Regions from separate parts of the Zooshikella ganghwensis genome, predicted to be linked through region 1. Evidence: predicted binding sites of a transcription regulator. Region 1 holds the regulator's gene; each other region holds the start of a gene.
The links. Region 1 encodes PhoB, which activates phosphate uptake and scavenging genes when phosphate is short. Its sites were predicted from a motif close to TGTCATANNNNTGTCANA; they were not measured.
Positions count from the first base shown of each region.

Region 1 (5,736 bases):
AATAATACCAATCACTTTTAGGTGAGATAGGCGAATATACCCTTGTTGAAGAACTCGCTCGGCGTGAAATGCGTTATCTATTTTATAATCTTTATGTTCATCTAAAATACGCAATAATAAAAAAATACTTACAGCGGCAAAACAGTTGGCTATATCATGCCATATTGGTATTGCGTCAGATGAGCTGTGTTTGACAATGGCTGAGACTGCCAGGTAGAGTGAAATTGCTAATAAGGCGTTGGCTAATGGAAAGCGCTCTTTTGCCCAGGCATGTATTCGATAAACCAAAGGAGAGTCATGAGAAAGTGTGCTTGCCTGTGCCATGTAAAGATCTCCTGTTTCCCTACGATAAATGAATGGAGATTACTCCTGTTGTTTCAGCATGTGTCCCCCTCCTCGAGTGCCTTTTATTTTATAAAGCTATTTGAGTACGTTGCCCAAAGCTTATTTTTATCATATACCCTTCACGAACCATTTTTAGGGTTTGTTGTCAGCGCTCTTCACCCCTAATATTTTTTATATGACAATAAACCATATTCACGTTTACTGATATTATTGTCTTATATATTTTCGGCTTACCCTAAGCTAGTTTAAGTTGTGTTATACACAATAATGGTCTTGAAGAGTGATGAGCGAAAATACTTATCACACTGGCGATGCATCAATACGGCTAAATGATGATACTAAAGTACAACCCTGATCAACATATTATGACTTAAGATCCAATTCTCATTATATGAATATTTAAAATGTATACAACATGTTTGTTATTGTTTTTTTTGTGTTAATTATTTTGTTAGACAAAGCTCTTGTATGTAATTATCTGAAATTTTTTTGGATCCTGAATTTTATGGAGAGTATAAGCATTGTACAGAATTTAATAGGTCAGGTTGGACCCATCAAAAATACTTCGTTGTGGGTATTTTTCATAAAGCAGTGATGATTTGACTAAATGATTGTCTAACAAGTAAGGGAAGTGAGTTTGAGTGCAGATAAGAGATAATTATGCTGCATTTTCCATCAAGAGCTGAGGGGTAAAATGACAGGTAAATGTACTACCTTTACCTAATTCACTGATGATTTCAAGATGACCATAATGTCGCAATAGAACATGTTTAACGATAGCGAGTCCCAGTCCAGTTCCTCCCGTCATCTTAGAGCGACTGGCATCGGCTCGATAAAAGCGTTCAGTCAAACGAGGAATATGCTTAGGGTCGATACCAACACCATCATCCATCACTGACAAGTGAGCACCTTTTTCGTCTTCCCACCAGTGAACATCAATAGCACCTTTGGCTGGTGTGTATTTAACGGCATTGAAAATTAAATTTGAAAACGCACTGTGTAGCTCACGTTCGTATCCCATTAAAATTGCATTTGGGCTACAGACAAAACTAATTCTATGTTGCTTTTCCCCACTAAGTGCTTTGGCATCATTAATGATGTTAGTGAGCAGTGTTGCTATATTAACTTCTTGTGGATCACTGATTTTATCGCTGGTTTCCAAGCGTGATAACAGCAGTAAATCACTTACCAGGTTTTCCATTCGATCAGACTGCTGTTGCATTTGCTGAATTGCACGAAGCCAGCGCTCGGGAAGACTGTCAGCATTATCGGCAAAAGTTTCCAAATAACCGCGGATAACGGTTAGTGGTGTACGTAATTCATGGGATACATTAGCGACAAAGTCTTTGCGCATTTGCTCAAGGTTATGCAGGCGTGTGATATCACGAGCTAACAGTAAACGATCATTTCGACCAAACAGTGTAATGGTAAAGAGCAAATGGATTTGCTCAGTGATGGGCGAGGGTATTTCTAACGGATCTGCATAGCGCTTTTCTTCAAAGTATTTACCAAAGGCAGGATCACGTATTAGGTTCGTGATGAGCTGACCTCGATCTACAGGTGAGCGAAATCCTAATAGCTTTTCCGCAGCATGGTTCCACCACTCTAAGTTGCCATGGCTGTCAATCATCACTACAGCATCTGATAGTGCTGCTGTTGAGTCTTGGACTCTGTCAATCACTGCTTGTAAGCGCGCACGGGACTTTTGATGACTTCGTTGTAGCCGGTAAATAGCATCAAAAATATCGCCCCAGATACCACGACTTTCTGGAGGTTCATTATTGGTGAGCTCACTTTCCTGAAGCCAGTGGTTTAATTTATAAACCTGTAACAAGGTCCAGAAGAGGTAACTACTTAAGGCTACAACTAGGGTCCAAGCAAGCTCATCAATGGCAAGCCCAAAGATGACTACAATGACTGCCCCAAAAAACAATCGTTGTGGCATGGTTTTCCAATCTTTGCTGACTAACCTTTGGTGGAAAAACGATAACCTGTGCCACGCACCGTTTGAATCAAGCGGTCATGGCCATTGCCTAGAGCTTTACGCAGGCGGCGGATATGGACATCAACAGTACGTTCCTCAACATACACATTGCCACCCCAGACTTGGTCAAGCAGTTGACTGCGGGTATAGGCACGTTCTTGATGAGTCATAAAAAATTGGAGCAGGCGGTATTCAGTGGGACCCATATCAGTAGGCTTGCCATTGATGGTCACTCGATGACTGACAGGATCAAGTTCAAGTCCTTCAACGCGTATGGGCTCTTGTGGTTCTTGAGCGCCTGAACGACGTAAAACTGCTTTTAGGCGAGCGACGAGTTCACGTGGTGAGAAAGGCTTAGTGATGTAATCATCTGCCCCAACCTCTAGACCTTGTATTTTGTTATCTTCTTCTCCTTTCGCGGTTAGCATAATGATAGGAATGCCAGCCGTCATTTCGTCCCTTCGTAAGCGCCGAGCCAATTCTATTCCGCTAGTACCTGGTAACATCCAGTCCAGCAGAATGAGGTCTGGCTTTTTGTCAATGATAATACCGTGCGCATCTTGTGTATTGTCTGCTTCCAGACATTCATAGCCAGCCATTTCGAGGGCGACTGCAATCATTTCCCTGATTGGGGCTTCATCATCAACAATAAGTATTTTTTTGCCAACCATGTTCAAGCCTTCTCTTCGCTCTACGGGTCAGCAACTCATTACACAGACTGTTTGTTACAATTAAATGACAAATAAAAGGCTATTGATTGAAACCTTTTAGGCATTTAGCAGATATGCCAAATGGTCCTAACTGTTACCAAAAAGCAGTCATAGTGCCCAGGAAAATGAGTAATCCGACCCAGTGATTATTCAAGAACGCAAGAAAACAACGCTCTCTGTTACGTCCATGTGTCAAATAGTGCTGGTAAATAAATAGCAAACTTGCAGCAATTAGACCAGTATAGAATGGCCAGTCAAGCTGTTGGATAATGCCTACAATCACCATCAACAGTAATGCAAGTAGCTGTAAAATAGCAATTATCAGGTTATCCGCCTGGCCAAATAAAATTGCAGTGGACTTGATGCCAATTTGCAAATCATCATCACGATCAACCATAGCGTACTGGGTATCATAGGCTACTGTCCATGACAAATTCGCGGCATAAAGTAACCAGGTAGTCACTGATAGCTCTCCGGTCTGTGCGGAAAATGTCATTGGAATACTCCAAGAGAACGCTGCTCCCAACACAACTTGTGGGAAGTGTGTATAACGCTTCATGAAGGGGTAGCAGGTTGCAAGTGCAAGTGCACCAAAAGATAGCAGTACAGTATAAGTGTTCGTTTGCAGAACCAGCAGAAAAGAAAATAGTACTAAAACAAAAAATAGCCAAATTGCTTCTTTCGCTGAGGCTTTACCTGTAATTAATGGGCGTAGTTGTGTTCGTTTAACATGCCCATCAAAGTGACGGTCAGCGAAGTCATTAATAACACAGCCTGCACTGCGCATTAAAAAAACACCTAATGAAAATATAATGATCAGGCTTGTATTGGGTAATCCCTGTGCAGCAATCCAGAGGCTCCAAAGGGTCGGCCAAAGTAAAAGGTAGGTACCAATCGGGCGGTTGAGCCGCATGAGCTGACTGTAAGCCCATAGGCGGGGCCATTGTTGCTGGATTACACGCATATTGACGTTGTTTTAATGGTCGTTTGAAGGCGATGAGGTGGTAAGTATATCACTTGCAGCTGGCTTGCCAATTTGTTCGTTTTCGATGCTGTGAAGCAAAAAGGGTAAAAAATATTCAGTGATCATGAGTGGCTTTTGACTCAATAAAAATCTGGATCGTCGTCCCCACACTTGTTCTGAAGGTAACGGTAAGTCGTGCTGAATAGGTAAATCAGCGGTTTTTAATGTTGTCAGCTCAAATTGTGGTAAGCGTATAATGTTGGCATTACCAAATAAAAAATGGCCAAGGGGCTGCTCTTTGATAGTAAGCAAGTCCTGGTAATTACCACTCAGTGTTTCTTTGGGAATGACAGTCCTTGCCAGTATGCAAGGTTGCTGTCTGACAAACAGTGTAATTTCACGGATGTTGGTTAACGTATCTGGGGTAATACCCAAATACTGTTGCTCTTCTTTAGTTGCTGTGAGCCATTGTTGTCTATGCAGGTGAACAGATACCTTGCTATTGAAGTGTTTTGCTAATTGTTCTGTTAATGAGCCTGGGTGAGTCAGCCAGTGTTTAAGGTGAGGGCATAACGGATCGTGAGCAGGCCACTTATGGGTAGGCTGCCAGCAGTGTTCACTGAAAAGCTGCATGTTGGAATAGCGGTTAAGGTTCATAATTCACAGCAGGATGCTTGAAACGGTTTGATGTTGCAAGGTGCAAACAACAGAAAAATAACTTTCATGTTAGTGATGGTCAATAGCATGACAACAGAGTCATGTGTTGCGTATGGAACCACTATACACCATACGTTATGCTGGCATTAGCCATCAATAATGGTTTAGTGAGGAAATCGAGTGAGCATGGAAGCATTTCGTAAGTGGCAGTGTACAGTCTGTGGCTTTATCTATGATGAAGCTGATGGCTGGCCTGATGATGACATTCCCCCTGGAACCCGCTGGGAAGATGTACCTGAAGAATGGATTTGTCCTGATTGTGGTGTATGCAAACAAGACTTTGAAATGATTCTTCTTGAATAATGTTGGACTGAGTTTGACTTTAAAAATTTATAAAGCAACAGGTCATGTGTGTCATGGAACCCCTCATTATAATTGGTACTGGGTTAGCGGGTTATACCCTTGCAAAAGAATATAGAAAGCATGATTCATATTCACCGCTTACATTGATCACGACTGATGATGGTCGTTATTACTCTAAGCCAATGCTGTCTATTGGTATGAGCCGAAAACAAATTGATACGGCAGATGCTCAGGAAATGGCCGAGCAGTTAAATGCCACTATCCTGACAAATACCCGTGTGACTGCAATTGATCCTCAGCATCACCTGATCAAGATAGGCAATGACGAACTTCGTTATCGCCAGCTTGTTTTAGCGTGGGGTGCCGATGTACTCCAGCTTGATGTTCAAGGTGACGGTACGGAGGAGATATACTCTGTTAACAACTTGCAGTCTTATGAGATTTTTCGCAAGGCAGTATCAGGTAAAAAACGTGTTGCTATCATTGGTAGTGGTTTAGTGGGCTGCGAGTTTGCCAATGATTTGATAGCGGCTGAACATCATGTGGAGTTGATCTCTCAAAGCCATAGCTTAATGCCTAAGTTGTTACCAGCTGATGTGGCTGCACCGTTGCAAAGTTGTTTGCAAACACTTGGTGTACGCTTTCATTTTGGCGTTGGTTTAGAAGAAGTAAACCGTATAGAGAACGGACTGGAACTGACCCTGACCAATGGC
Region 1 covers NZ_JAEVHG010000004.1:26,607-32,342, forward strand. The annotation lists gene KHS79_RS07905 (UbiA family prenyltransferase) at 1-324, opposite strand, end outside; gene phoR (phosphate regulon sensor histidine kinase PhoR) at 1,004-2,290, opposite strand; gene phoB (phosphate regulon transcriptional regulator PhoB) at 2,311-3,000, opposite strand; gene ubiA (4-hydroxybenzoate octaprenyltransferase) at 3,134-4,003, opposite strand; gene KHS79_RS07925 (chorismate--pyruvate lyase family protein) at 4,016-4,660, opposite strand; gene KHS79_RS07930 (rubredoxin) at 4,847-5,023, shown strand; gene KHS79_RS07935 (FAD-dependent oxidoreductase) at 5,077-5,736, shown strand, end outside.

Region 2 (5,736 bases), on a different contig from region 1:
ATCATTACACCTAACCAGACAGGGTGAAGACCCATGGCTAATAACACTGGGCCAACGATAGGTACTACCACAAAGGTTATTTCTATAAAATCAAGAATAAAACCAAGTAAGAAAATAACAATCATGACGATAAGTGTTGCTGTAAATACCCCGCCAGGCATTGTACTAAAAAAACTATGAATAACCTCATCGCCACCATATGCTCTAAATACCAGTGAGAAAACAGAAGCGCCTATCAGAATCATGAAAACCATACATGTTACTTTTGTCGTTGACTGAACAACTTCTGCAAGTTGCTTCAGGTTCAACTGTTTTTTAGTAAGGGCTAACAATGTAGCACCTAATGCACCAACACCAGCAGCTTCTGTTGGTGTTGCAATGCCTGCTAATATTGACCCTAGAACTGCAAAAATTAATAAGAGTGGAGGTACCAGGTGTGTAAAGAGTGAGTTTGTGCGGTTAACGTTTTTTTGTAAAGCCTGTTTATCAACAGCAGGTGATGTTTCGGGTTTAATCAATGCTAAAATAAATTGAAAAACAACGTAAAAAAAGACAAGTAATAAGCCTGGTATTAAGGCTCCGACAAATAAATCACCAACGGAAACGGTTTTCAGTGAATATAACCCTAAGCTTAATTGAGCTTGTTGGTATGCACTTGATAAAACATCCCCTAACAATACCAATGCAATAGAAGGGGGAATTATTTGACCAAGAGTGCCTGTAGCACAGATTGTACCGGTTGCAAGAGAGGGACTGTAATTTTGCTTTAGCATTGTTGGTAGTGAGATTAATCCCATCGTTACTACTGTTGCGCCCACGATACCAGTACTTGCGGCCAGTAACATCCCGACAATAGTTACAGATATGCCCAAACCTCCAGGAAAGCGACCAAATATTAGTGCCATGCCTTCTAAAAGATTTTCTGCAATTTTAGATTTTTCCAGCATAACTCCCATAAGCACAAAAAGTGGTACGGCCATTAGTGTTTCATTAACCATCGTGCCATAGAGCCGACTTGGTAGTGCTGTTAAGAAAGATGTGTCGAATATACCCGCAACTATCCCCCCACTGACAAACAGTAAAGCGGTTCCGGCAAGTGAAAAAGCCACAGGGTAGCCTAGTAATAATACTAAACAGACTACAACAAACATGAGGAGTGGAATTAGTGCTTCCATTACACATTCACTCCTTTTTTTGGCTGGTGATTCCAAGCGTTATTCAGAATGAGAATTGAACGAAATAACTCAGCGCAACCCTGTAATATTAATACAGCACACATTATAAGTATGAATGTTTTTAATAAAAAAACACCGGGTATACCTCCTGGTTCGCTTGAGCTTTCTGTAATAAGCCACGATTTTGTGACGTAATCCCAGCTTATGATGGCTATAAAAAAACAAACAGGTAGTAATAAAAATAATGTACCTAGTGCATCAATAAGCGCTTTACGTTTTGTTGACATTTTTCGATATAAAATATCCACTCGTACATGAGCATTGTGTTTAAGGGCATAACCACTCGCCGTTAGGAAAATAAATGCATGTATATAATGTGCAGATTCTTGTAGAGCAATAGAGCCAATATTGAATACATAGCGAAGTAAGACAACAAGAAAAACAGCAAACATGAGTAGCAGTGTAAACCAAGATACAAAGCGGCCAATGTTTTCGGTGAGTTGATCTACCTGGATGGTGATTTTGTGAATTACTATCAAAACTCGATTAAGTTGAGTGTTGTGGTGAGATTGAACAAATGGGTTATTATTAGTGTGATTGTTGTCTTTAGTCATTATTATTATCCCAGGTTACAACACGACAAATGCCTGACTTTAGAGAGGCTCAAAGCGAAAAATCCATTTCTATACCCTTCGCGAATCATTTTTATGCGAGCAATCCATAGCGCTTACCCTCTTATCCTAATGGAGCAGCGCATGAGTCCAACTGTGTTTCTGACACATTAATAGCTTTTTGTTTGTGTTTTAGGTTCGAATCCTTTTTGAAAGCACTTATTTTATTATGTTTAATTGGCTTGGTATCTCATACAAATCTCTAGGGGCCTCTAGTGGTCTAGCGATTATGGTGAATACTCCTAATTTATTTTTATTTTGACAAATTATACTTGAAATGACTATAAAAATGCCAAGAACCTTTAATATGTTTGATATTTACTACCTATGAACTGATCAAATTTGCATCAGTTCTCTTTTTCGATGAATCTGTGTGGCTGTTTAATTAGCTTAACATAAATGTAATATTGCATTCATATAGTTTGCGCATAGTCAACGCACATCACCGCTACTAAATTTTGCAGGAGACTTCAAATGAAACTGAAAGGGTTGATTATTGCACTGACAGTTGCCACCACTAGTATTAGCACGAACTATGCGCTGGCAAGTTCAAAAGTAGATGCTAATTTACCGGAATATAAAAAAGCGAGCGGCGTATCAGGGAATTTATCAAGCGTTGGTTCTGATACATTAGCGAACCTGATGACCTTATGGGCTGAGGACTTTAAACGGATTTACCCTAACGTCAATATTCAGATACAGGCAGCAGGCTCTTCAACTGCGCCACCCGCACTCACTGAAGGAACCTCAAACCTGGGACCTATGAGCCGGAAAATGAAGGATAAAGAGCTAGAAGCTTTTGAGAAAAAATATGGTTATAAACCAACAGCAATTCCTGTAGCCATTGATGCATTAGCTGTTTTTGTAAATAAAGATAACCCCATCAAGGGGCTGACCATTGCCGAAGTTGACGCTATTTTTTCTTCGACCCGTAAGTGTGGCGCTGATGGTAAAATTGAAGCCTGGGGTGATGCTGGCCTAGAAGGTCCTTGGGCTAAGAAAAGTATTCAGCTTTATGGTCGCAACTCAGTTTCCGGAACCTATGGTTATTTTAAGGAAAAAGCCCTGTGTAAAGGAGACTTTAAAAACAATGTGAATGAACAGCCTGGATCAGCTTCTGTTGTGCAAGCCGTGAGTGCTTCTGTGAATGGGGTAGGCTACTCTGGAATTGGTTATAAGACATCAAGTGTAAGAACGGTTCCTTTAGCGCGTAAACAAGGTGCCCAGTTTATTGATGCGACGCCTGAAAATGCAGTTAAAGGTGCGTACCCTTTATCTCGTTTCTTATACGTTTATGTCAATAAAGCCCCAAATAAATCGTTAGCACCATTGGACAGAGAGTTTATTAAACTTGTCTTATCTAAACAGGGCCAAGGTGTTGTAGTAAAAGATGGCTACATTCCCCTGCCGGCTCAGGTTGTTGCGAAAGAACTTAAAAAGCTAGGGATTAATTAATAACCTTGCAAAAAATGTATACCAAATAGGAAGGGCTTTTGAAGCTTCCATAACATGGGATATATAAAGGCAGTGTTAACTGCCTTTATGCTTTTTAAATCAACATTTTTCAGTCTTTTATTTTTTATATTTATAACCTTCAGTAGCGTACTGGCTCTATCTGTGAAAACGCGTGACAGTTCAACTTAAGGTCAATTATTTGTAACAAATATGTCATATACCGTCGGTATGGTACTCCTCCATGAAACCATATACATCTAAGTACAGCTCAATTGTTGACTTCTCAAGTCCAGCGCTCAAGCGCCACAAAATGCTGCGTCACTTTAAAGACAAGCTCGCCGAGTGGGGGGTAGCTGTTGGCGGCGTAGGTGTTATTGTGGCAATTTTGCTGATTTTCCTTTACTTATTGTATGAAGTTGTACCTCTATTCCGTTCGGCAAGCATGAGTTCTGTTGCGACTTACTCCTTGCCAGCATCATCCGCAGAAAAAAACCTCTATTTTGCTATGGAAGAGCAAGCAGAAATTGGGCTGAAGCTCGATAGTAATGGACAGGTAATTTTCTTTAAGACGAACACAGGGCGTGTTATTCACACAGAGTCAATCCCTGTTCCTGAAGGGGCGACTATTACCTGCTTGGCTGAAGCAGATCCGGCAACCCATGTGCTCGCCTTAGCCTTCTCAAATGGCCAAGCTATTGTTTTTAAACATGAATATGATATTCGGTTTGCGGATGATAATCAGCGGACCATTACCCCGAAAATAAGCTATCCCTATGGTAAAGAATATATCTCACTGGCAGAGAACACAGCTTTTTCTCACCTGGCATTAAGGGATACTGATGAGGCGTTAATTATCGCAGGTTCTGGAAAGGATGCTTTTGTCGTCAAAGCTTTAAATAAAGAAGAAAACTTTTTATCAGGTGAAGTAACGCTAACTGAGCAATTGTTGTCTGTTCCTAAATTACCTGGAACGATTAATGGTTTATTAATCGACCCGGATCAGCGTTGGATCTTTGCTGCTTTGGATAGTGATCATTTGGCTATTTTGGATATTAAAGACAAAGAAAATCCAGTGATCAATGCCGTTATTGATGTGACTGAAGATGGTTCGAGTTTAACTGCTATGCGCTTTCTCTTAGGCGGTATTTCCTTATTACTCGGGGACTCTTCAGGGCATATTAATCAGTGGTTTTTCGTTAGAAATGATACCAATGAATGGCAGCTGAAAAAAATTCGTGGCTTTAAGTTAAGTGACAGTGCGATAGTGAATATTGCACCTGAACATCGGCGTAAAGGTTTTGTTGCTGCTGATGCTCAAGGCAATATAGGAATTTTTAATACAACGGCTCAACGGACTCTAATCAAACAATCCGTTATGGATAAATCAATAGCTGGTATTGCCATTTCTCCAAGAGCAAATGCATTACTGGTGGAAAACCTGCAAGGTGAAGTGGGCTTTTGGGATGTAAATAATACGCATCCAGAAGTTTCATGGTCAGCGCTTTGGGACAAAGTGTGGTATGAAAGTTACACTGAACCAAAGTATATCTGGCAATCCTCAGCTTCAACTAATGACTTTGAACCTAAGCTCAGCTTAATGCCGTTATCCTTTGGTACCTTGAAAGCGGCTTTTTATGCCATGTTGTTAGCTGCACCATTAGCCATTTGCGGTGCAATTTATACGGCATACTTTATGGCACCTGCTATGCGCCGCAAGGTTAAACCTGTCATTGAGCTTATGGAAGCGCTACCCACTGTTATTTTGGGATTCTTGGCTGGCTTGTGGTTAGCACCATTTGTTGAGAATACGTTAGCAGGTATTTTTGTCCTGTTGCTTTTTATGCCTGTCTGTATGCTGTTATTTGCTTACCTATGGGCACAGTTGCCCGGCAGCATTCGGCATAGAATTCCTGATGGCTGGCAAGCTGCTATTTTGATTCCTGTTGTTCTGTTAGTGGGCTGGATAAGCCTGCAGTTGAGCGCACCTATAGAAGGCTTTCTTTTTGATGGGGATATTCGTCACTGGATTCAGGAGGCCACAGGGCTTGACTATGATCAGCGTAATGCACTGGTTGTTGGCCTTGCGATGGGTTTTGCCGTTATACCCACCATTTTCTCCATTGCTGAAGATGCCATTTTTAGTGTGCCCAAACACCTTACCTATGGCTCATTAGCACTGGGAGCAACACCTTGGCAAACCTTGACCCGTGTAGTGCTATTAACGGCTAGTCCAGGCATTTTTTCAGCGCTCATGATTGGTTTGGGTCGTGCAGTGGGTGAAACGATGATTGTGTTAATGGCGACGGGTAATACGCCGATCATGGATGCCAATATTTTCGAGGGGATGAGGACGCTGGCTGCAAATATTGCGGTTGAAATGCCAGAGTCTGAAGTCGGTAGCTCGCATTATCGTGTCCTATTTTTAGCCGCACTAG
Region 2 covers NZ_JAEVHG010000023.1:455-6,190, forward strand. The annotation lists gene KHS79_RS22185 (TRAP transporter large permease) at 1-1,175, opposite strand, end outside; gene KHS79_RS22190 (TRAP transporter small permease subunit) at 1,175-1,789, opposite strand; gene KHS79_RS22195 (PstS family phosphate ABC transporter substrate-binding protein) at 2,321-3,301, shown strand; gene KHS79_RS22200 (ABC transporter permease subunit) at 3,543-5,736, shown strand, end outside.
Region 2: a site for PhoB is predicted at 3,502-3,519, ahead of KHS79_RS22200 (ABC transporter permease subunit). Genes of this name have one in related genera too.

Region 3 (5,736 bases), on a different contig from region 1:
ACCGTCAATTTGGTGATGAGATTGATTGGCAGGGGGTGGGCCATCAGTCAACATCATGGTATGGTGTGATAAGCCTAGTACAATAGCTGCAGTGATGGCTATGTATGATAACAATAATGAGGGAGAGCCATGCCACGTGAATTAATAACAAAAAACGCTATCAATCATGAGCGGGTGACCATCGTTAACGAACAAAATGAATGTATTGGTGAAAGTACCCGGTCTGAAATGCGCAAACAGGGGCTTTGTCATCGGGCAGTGTATGTGTTTGTCTTTAACCCCCTTGGACAATTGTTTGTTCAAAAACGAACACCGACCAAAGACGTGTACCCAGGCTTTTATGATCTTGCAGCAGGTGGAGTGGTACAAGCAGGGGAAGACTATGAACAAGCTGCCTATCGTGAGTTAGCAGAAGAAATGGGGATCACAGGTGTACCTTTACATAGTTACTTTCACTTTTATTTCCAAGAATCGGAGCTGCGGGTTTGGGGGAAGGTTTATACGTGTGAGTACGATGGTCCATTAACTTTGGAAGCCGATGAGGTTGAAAATATTGTTCAGTTGTGGCCTGAAGATGTGTTGCGTTCACCCCATTCTTTGCAGTTTACACCTGATAGCTTAATTGCCTTACAGCGACTGTGGCCTAAGCTTGCCATTGCTGTTTAAACATGCTTACTAACATAACTATTGTGGGTATATCCTTGCAGGAAGCCAAGCAGGGCTTTCTGCTGTTATAAACAATCATGTTGTATTCTTTAACACCTCACCTGTCTTTTTTTGAAATATTACGGTCGTAATTATTTCGTAATCGCTACATGCCTTTTATTTGTTTGATTCAATAAAGCGAGTGTTGATAGCCATTTATTTGGCTTGAATTCTGCAAAGTTTACTCTGGGTTTACAATGCAGAGTGAGAATAGGCATGAGGCTTTATTACATGGATGCAATGCGCAGCACATTGATGCTGTTAGGTGTTGTTTTGCATGCAGCACAAATTTATAACCCTGATCATGTTTGGAAAGTTGTCAGCAGCGAACGGGCTGTATTTTTTTCAGAATTAAGTCAAGTCATTCATTTGTTCAGGATGCCAGCTTTTTTTATTGTTTCTGGTTTTTTTTGCTTAATGACCGTTGTTAAGTATGGTGAGCCAGTCTTTATTAAACTGCGTTCGAAACGAATTATTATTCCGCTAGTATCAACAGTATTGCTGATTAATTCGGTGCAAGAATACCTGTTAGGTAATTTTACGCTACAACGATTCTTTTTAGGTTCAGGATGGGTTTCACATTTATGGTTTCTTATTAATTTGTGCTGGTATTTTTTATTTACCGTTTTGTTAGTGTGGGTCGCCAGGCAACTGCCTTTTTTTAAAGGTATGTTTGCGATCAGTGCCAGTGAAATTCTATCAAGACGCTGGCTTATTTTATTGCTGCCTATGTATGATTTTTTTGTTATTGGGTTGGGTAAAGTTATACCTATATATAGTATTTCGCTCGGTGGTATTACACTTTTTAGCTTTTTGATTTACCTTCAGTATTTTTTGTTTGGCCTCTTTCTTTATCGGAATAAAAATATGCAGTGTATATTTGCCAGTTTTCAGTGGTTGTATTTATTCTTGCTAGTCAGTGCTTGTGTTAGTCTTGCGATTGTACCAAAACTGTTTTCTGGGCTTGGTTTAGAGGTTGTTGAGGTTTACTTGCAAGGTTTAATTACCTGGCTTTCATGTCAATTCTGCTTTTGCTTCTTTTCAAAATTATTTAATCGTCAGTCACGAGTATTCTTTTATTTATCTGATGCTTCTTATAGTATTTATCTTTTTCATCATTTGATTGTAATTTACCTTGGGTTATGGGTTGTTCAGCTAGAGCTGAACATGTATTTCGGGTTTAGCCTTATTGTGGCCTGTGCGATGTTACTTTCATTGTGTATTCACCATTTTCTCATTCTTCGTTTGCCCCTATTGCGTTTGTTATTCAATGGAAAATAGGGGCAGCTTGCTGTGTGTTTAAGTCTTTAGTTAGCGAGCATGTTCATTTGAAGCCTGGACCGGTTTTAAAAAAAACTGTTGTTTCAGGTTAATTAGTCGATCTGGATAATCAGTAATAATGCCATTAATGTCTTGTTTTATGAGTCGTTGCATTTGTGTGGTGTCATTTACTGTCCATACTTGTACCCAAAGTTGGTGCTGGCTTGCGGTGGCTAGCAAAGAAGGGGAGGTTATGAGTCGATCTTCGTAATACTCAGGAACTTGTAATGCAATGGCAGGTGGGCGGTATAAATGACCTAAACCCACTGTATCAAGAATCACCATGTTTTTAACTTCGTTATGAGTGGCAGATGTCGCGACTTTAGGGCAGGCTTCACGAAATGTATGAAGAGATGCGGCTATAAATGAGCCAATAATTACATGCTGTTGCATATTATGTTTTCGAATAGTATCGCACACACGCTGTTCAATTCCTGCCTCTTTGATTTCGATAACCATTGGTTTTTCGGGAAAAGAGGTTAACACCGCTGATAAGCTCGGAATCGTTATTCCCTTGTTCCGATAGGGATAGGTTTGTCCTTTATCGTTTGTCCAATAATAACCCGCATCTAATTGTTGTAGATCTTTCCATGACAAATCACTGACTTTACCTTGACCATTTGTTGTGCGATCAACTTGAGGGTCATGCATGATGATCAGAGTGCCGTCAGCAGTGCTTCGAACATCCATTTCTAGCATATCAACCCCAAGTTTAATGGCGTTATTAAAGGCAAATAAGGTGTTTTCAGGCCATAATCCTTTACCACCGCGGTGCGCAATCACCAGAGGTGATTCTTGAGCCTGGATAATACTAGGGGCAACTGGGGGAGCGGACAGTGTAGTTATGGTGAAAGGAATAAGGTAAAGGCTCACCAGTAGCAGTATCACTATTGTCGCAAGGCGCTTCATGCTCATCTCACTGTTGTATTTGTTGTTATTAACCGACTACCTTGTTGTACAACGCTTATCGCCAAATGCAAATTGGAGGGCAGGCCCTTTAGATAATCAAATTATGAGTCGGTTGTTACTGCATGTATCCTCTATGCAGAAGTCATAGGATTTTCATTCAAACATAATGTACTGTGTGAGTGGTTGTCATGCAACTTTAGCAAAAGTAAATAACTATTAGTAAATGTAAATAACTACTTTAAAGTGCTTATCACAATGACAATTCAATGTATGCTCTGTCGGACAAAGCTACTTGAAAAGAAAATAATGTGCGATTGCTCTAGGCTGGAGAGTAAGCTTAATCATGAGTGATAATCTGTTACAGACTAGCTCACCTTAGATCATTTTGTTTTGAGCTAGCCTGTGTTTAACGTCCATTTATGTGTAAATCCTATTTGCCTTTCTAACAGAATATTATAACTCTCTAATTTTTTTGACAGTATTTTTATTGACAGATTCTTCATCACCACTTTCTGTCTCGTATTCATAAAAGCCTGTGTCCTCATTGAAGTCAGGCTCATCGACCGTTTGGATGTGAGTACCATCTTGCAGTGTGATCAAGTGGGGACTGGAACAGCCTGCGAGTAGAGTAAATAATACAAGGGGTAATACAGCTCTCATTTGACAACTCCTACTAAAGGGTGATCAATTCTACTCCCTTATTGTATTAAGCTTAGGAGTATACCTGATTGATGCAAGAATAGGCGGCTTATGCAGTGTTTAGTTCCTATCTGCTGGGCTATCTTTCAGGTTTTCTTGTTGATCATTACAAAGTTCATTCATGTACTAAAACGTTAGTGTTAGTAGGCTAACGTTTGACTCCGCCTTCCTGGCGCTACACTCCTGTTTTAGCTCAAGCCTCTGCTGTTTAAAAGAAAGACTTGATAGAATCTTTTGTGATTACAGGTTAAATAGCTTTTTAACTTATTCTACTAAGTAATATTTAAAGCTCCAGACATACAATAAAATTATTGAGACCTGTTTCATTAATTTGGTTTGCGGATAATGCAGATGTTTTAAATCTGTGTTGTAGGTAACTGACTATATGCTGACTGGTTGGCCACGAACTAACCATTATTAGTCATCAAAAAAATTGAATTAAGTCAAACACAATACGTATTAATACAGCAATGTTTGCCTAACGAATTGATTCAATGTACATTAATGACCCGATAAAACACTAACGTCATCCATAAAGTTTTAAGTTAAACACTGAAACAAGATATTTGTAGATATCCACCCTAAATAACGAATACTGACTTTTATAGATAAAGAAGGAAGACATCAGGCGTGTAGGGAATGAACAACGTAAGATGTGGATATTGTTTATACTGGATATCGCTTAACAGTGTGGAATTCTAGTTAAGGAAAGTCTATGACCCCTGCTGAATTAATGACCGAAGGTCTTTACTTGATGTTGCTTGGAATGGGGTTTGTATTTGTGTTCTTAACACTGCTGGTTTATGCCACGGAGTTCATGTCAGCAGTTGTTCAGAAATTTTTCCCCGAAAAAATAATGCTTGCTAAGTTGGCAAAAGCGAGTCCTGTCCCTACAGACGCAGAAGATACACAACTGATTGCGGTTATCTCTGCAGCTATCCAGCAATATCGTAAAAAGCATACTGATCGGGACTAACAGATAACAATTCATTTTTGGTTAGCGATGGAAAAGGCCTCTCCCCATGAGTGAAAATAAAAAGCCCCTTGGAATTACCGATGTTGTATTACGGGACGCACATCAGTCATTGTTCGCAACACGTCTGCGCTTAGATGACATGTTACCTATTGCCAGTAAGCTCGATCAGGTTGGTTTCTGGTCGTTGGAGTCATGGGGGGGTGCAACCTTTGACTCATGTATACGCTTTTTGGGAGAAGACCCTTGGCATCGCATCCGCGAGCTGAAAAAAGTGATGCCCAAGACCCCCCAGCAGATGCTATTAAGAGGACAAAATTTACTAGGCTATCGTCACTATGCAGATGATGTTGTAGAAAAGTTTGTCGAGCGTGCCGTTAAAAATGGCGTGGATGTGTTCAGAGTATTTGATGCGATGAATGATCCTCGTAACCTTCAAACGGCAATGGTTGCTGTTAAAAAACAAGGTAAACATGCGCAAGGGACGATTTCTTATACAACGAGTCCAGTGCATACCATTGAGAACTGGGTGGATCTGGCAAAACGTATTGAAGATATGGGGGCAGATTCAGTTGCCATTAAAGATATGGCCGGTATTTTAAAGCCCTATGATGCTTTTGAACTCGTCTCTCGCTTAAAAAGCTCACTGTCTATTCCGATTCAACTTCATTGCCATGCTACTGCAGGTCTTTCACCGATGACCCTCATGAAAGCCATTGAAGCAGGCATTGATAATGTGGATACGGCTATTTCCTCAATGAGTATGACCTATGGCCATACGCCAACAGAGTCTATTGTTGCTGCTCTACAAAATACTGAGCGGGATACCGGGCTGAATCTGCTACTGCTTGAAGAAATTGCAGCTTACTTCCGTGAAGTAAGAAAGAAATACGCTAAATTTGAGGGCAAATTAAAAGGCGTCGACTCTCGTATACTGGTGGCTCAAGTACCAGGTGGTATGTTGACCAATATGGAGAATCAGTTAAAAGAGCAGGGTGCGTTGGACAAATTTGATCAGGTATTAGAAGAAATTCCTGAAGTCAGAAAGGATTTAGGTCATATCCCTCTAGTGACACCTACTTCACAAATAGTGGGTACACAGGCGGTGCTTAATGTGCTGACAGGTGAGC
Region 3 covers NZ_JAEVHG010000013.1:90,471-96,206, reverse strand. The annotation lists gene yfcD (NUDIX hydrolase YfcD) at 130-666, shown strand; gene KHS79_RS17290 (acyltransferase family protein) at 937-1,986, shown strand; gene KHS79_RS17285 (glycerophosphodiester phosphodiesterase) at 2,017-2,934, opposite strand; gene KHS79_RS17280 (YgdI/YgdR family lipoprotein) at 3,388-3,594, opposite strand; gene KHS79_RS17275 (OadG family protein) at 4,349-4,609, shown strand; gene oadA (sodium-extruding oxaloacetate decarboxylase subunit alpha) at 4,656-5,736, shown strand, end outside.
Region 3: a site for PhoB is predicted at 3,119-3,136, ahead of KHS79_RS17285 (glycerophosphodiester phosphodiesterase). Genes of this name have one in related genera too.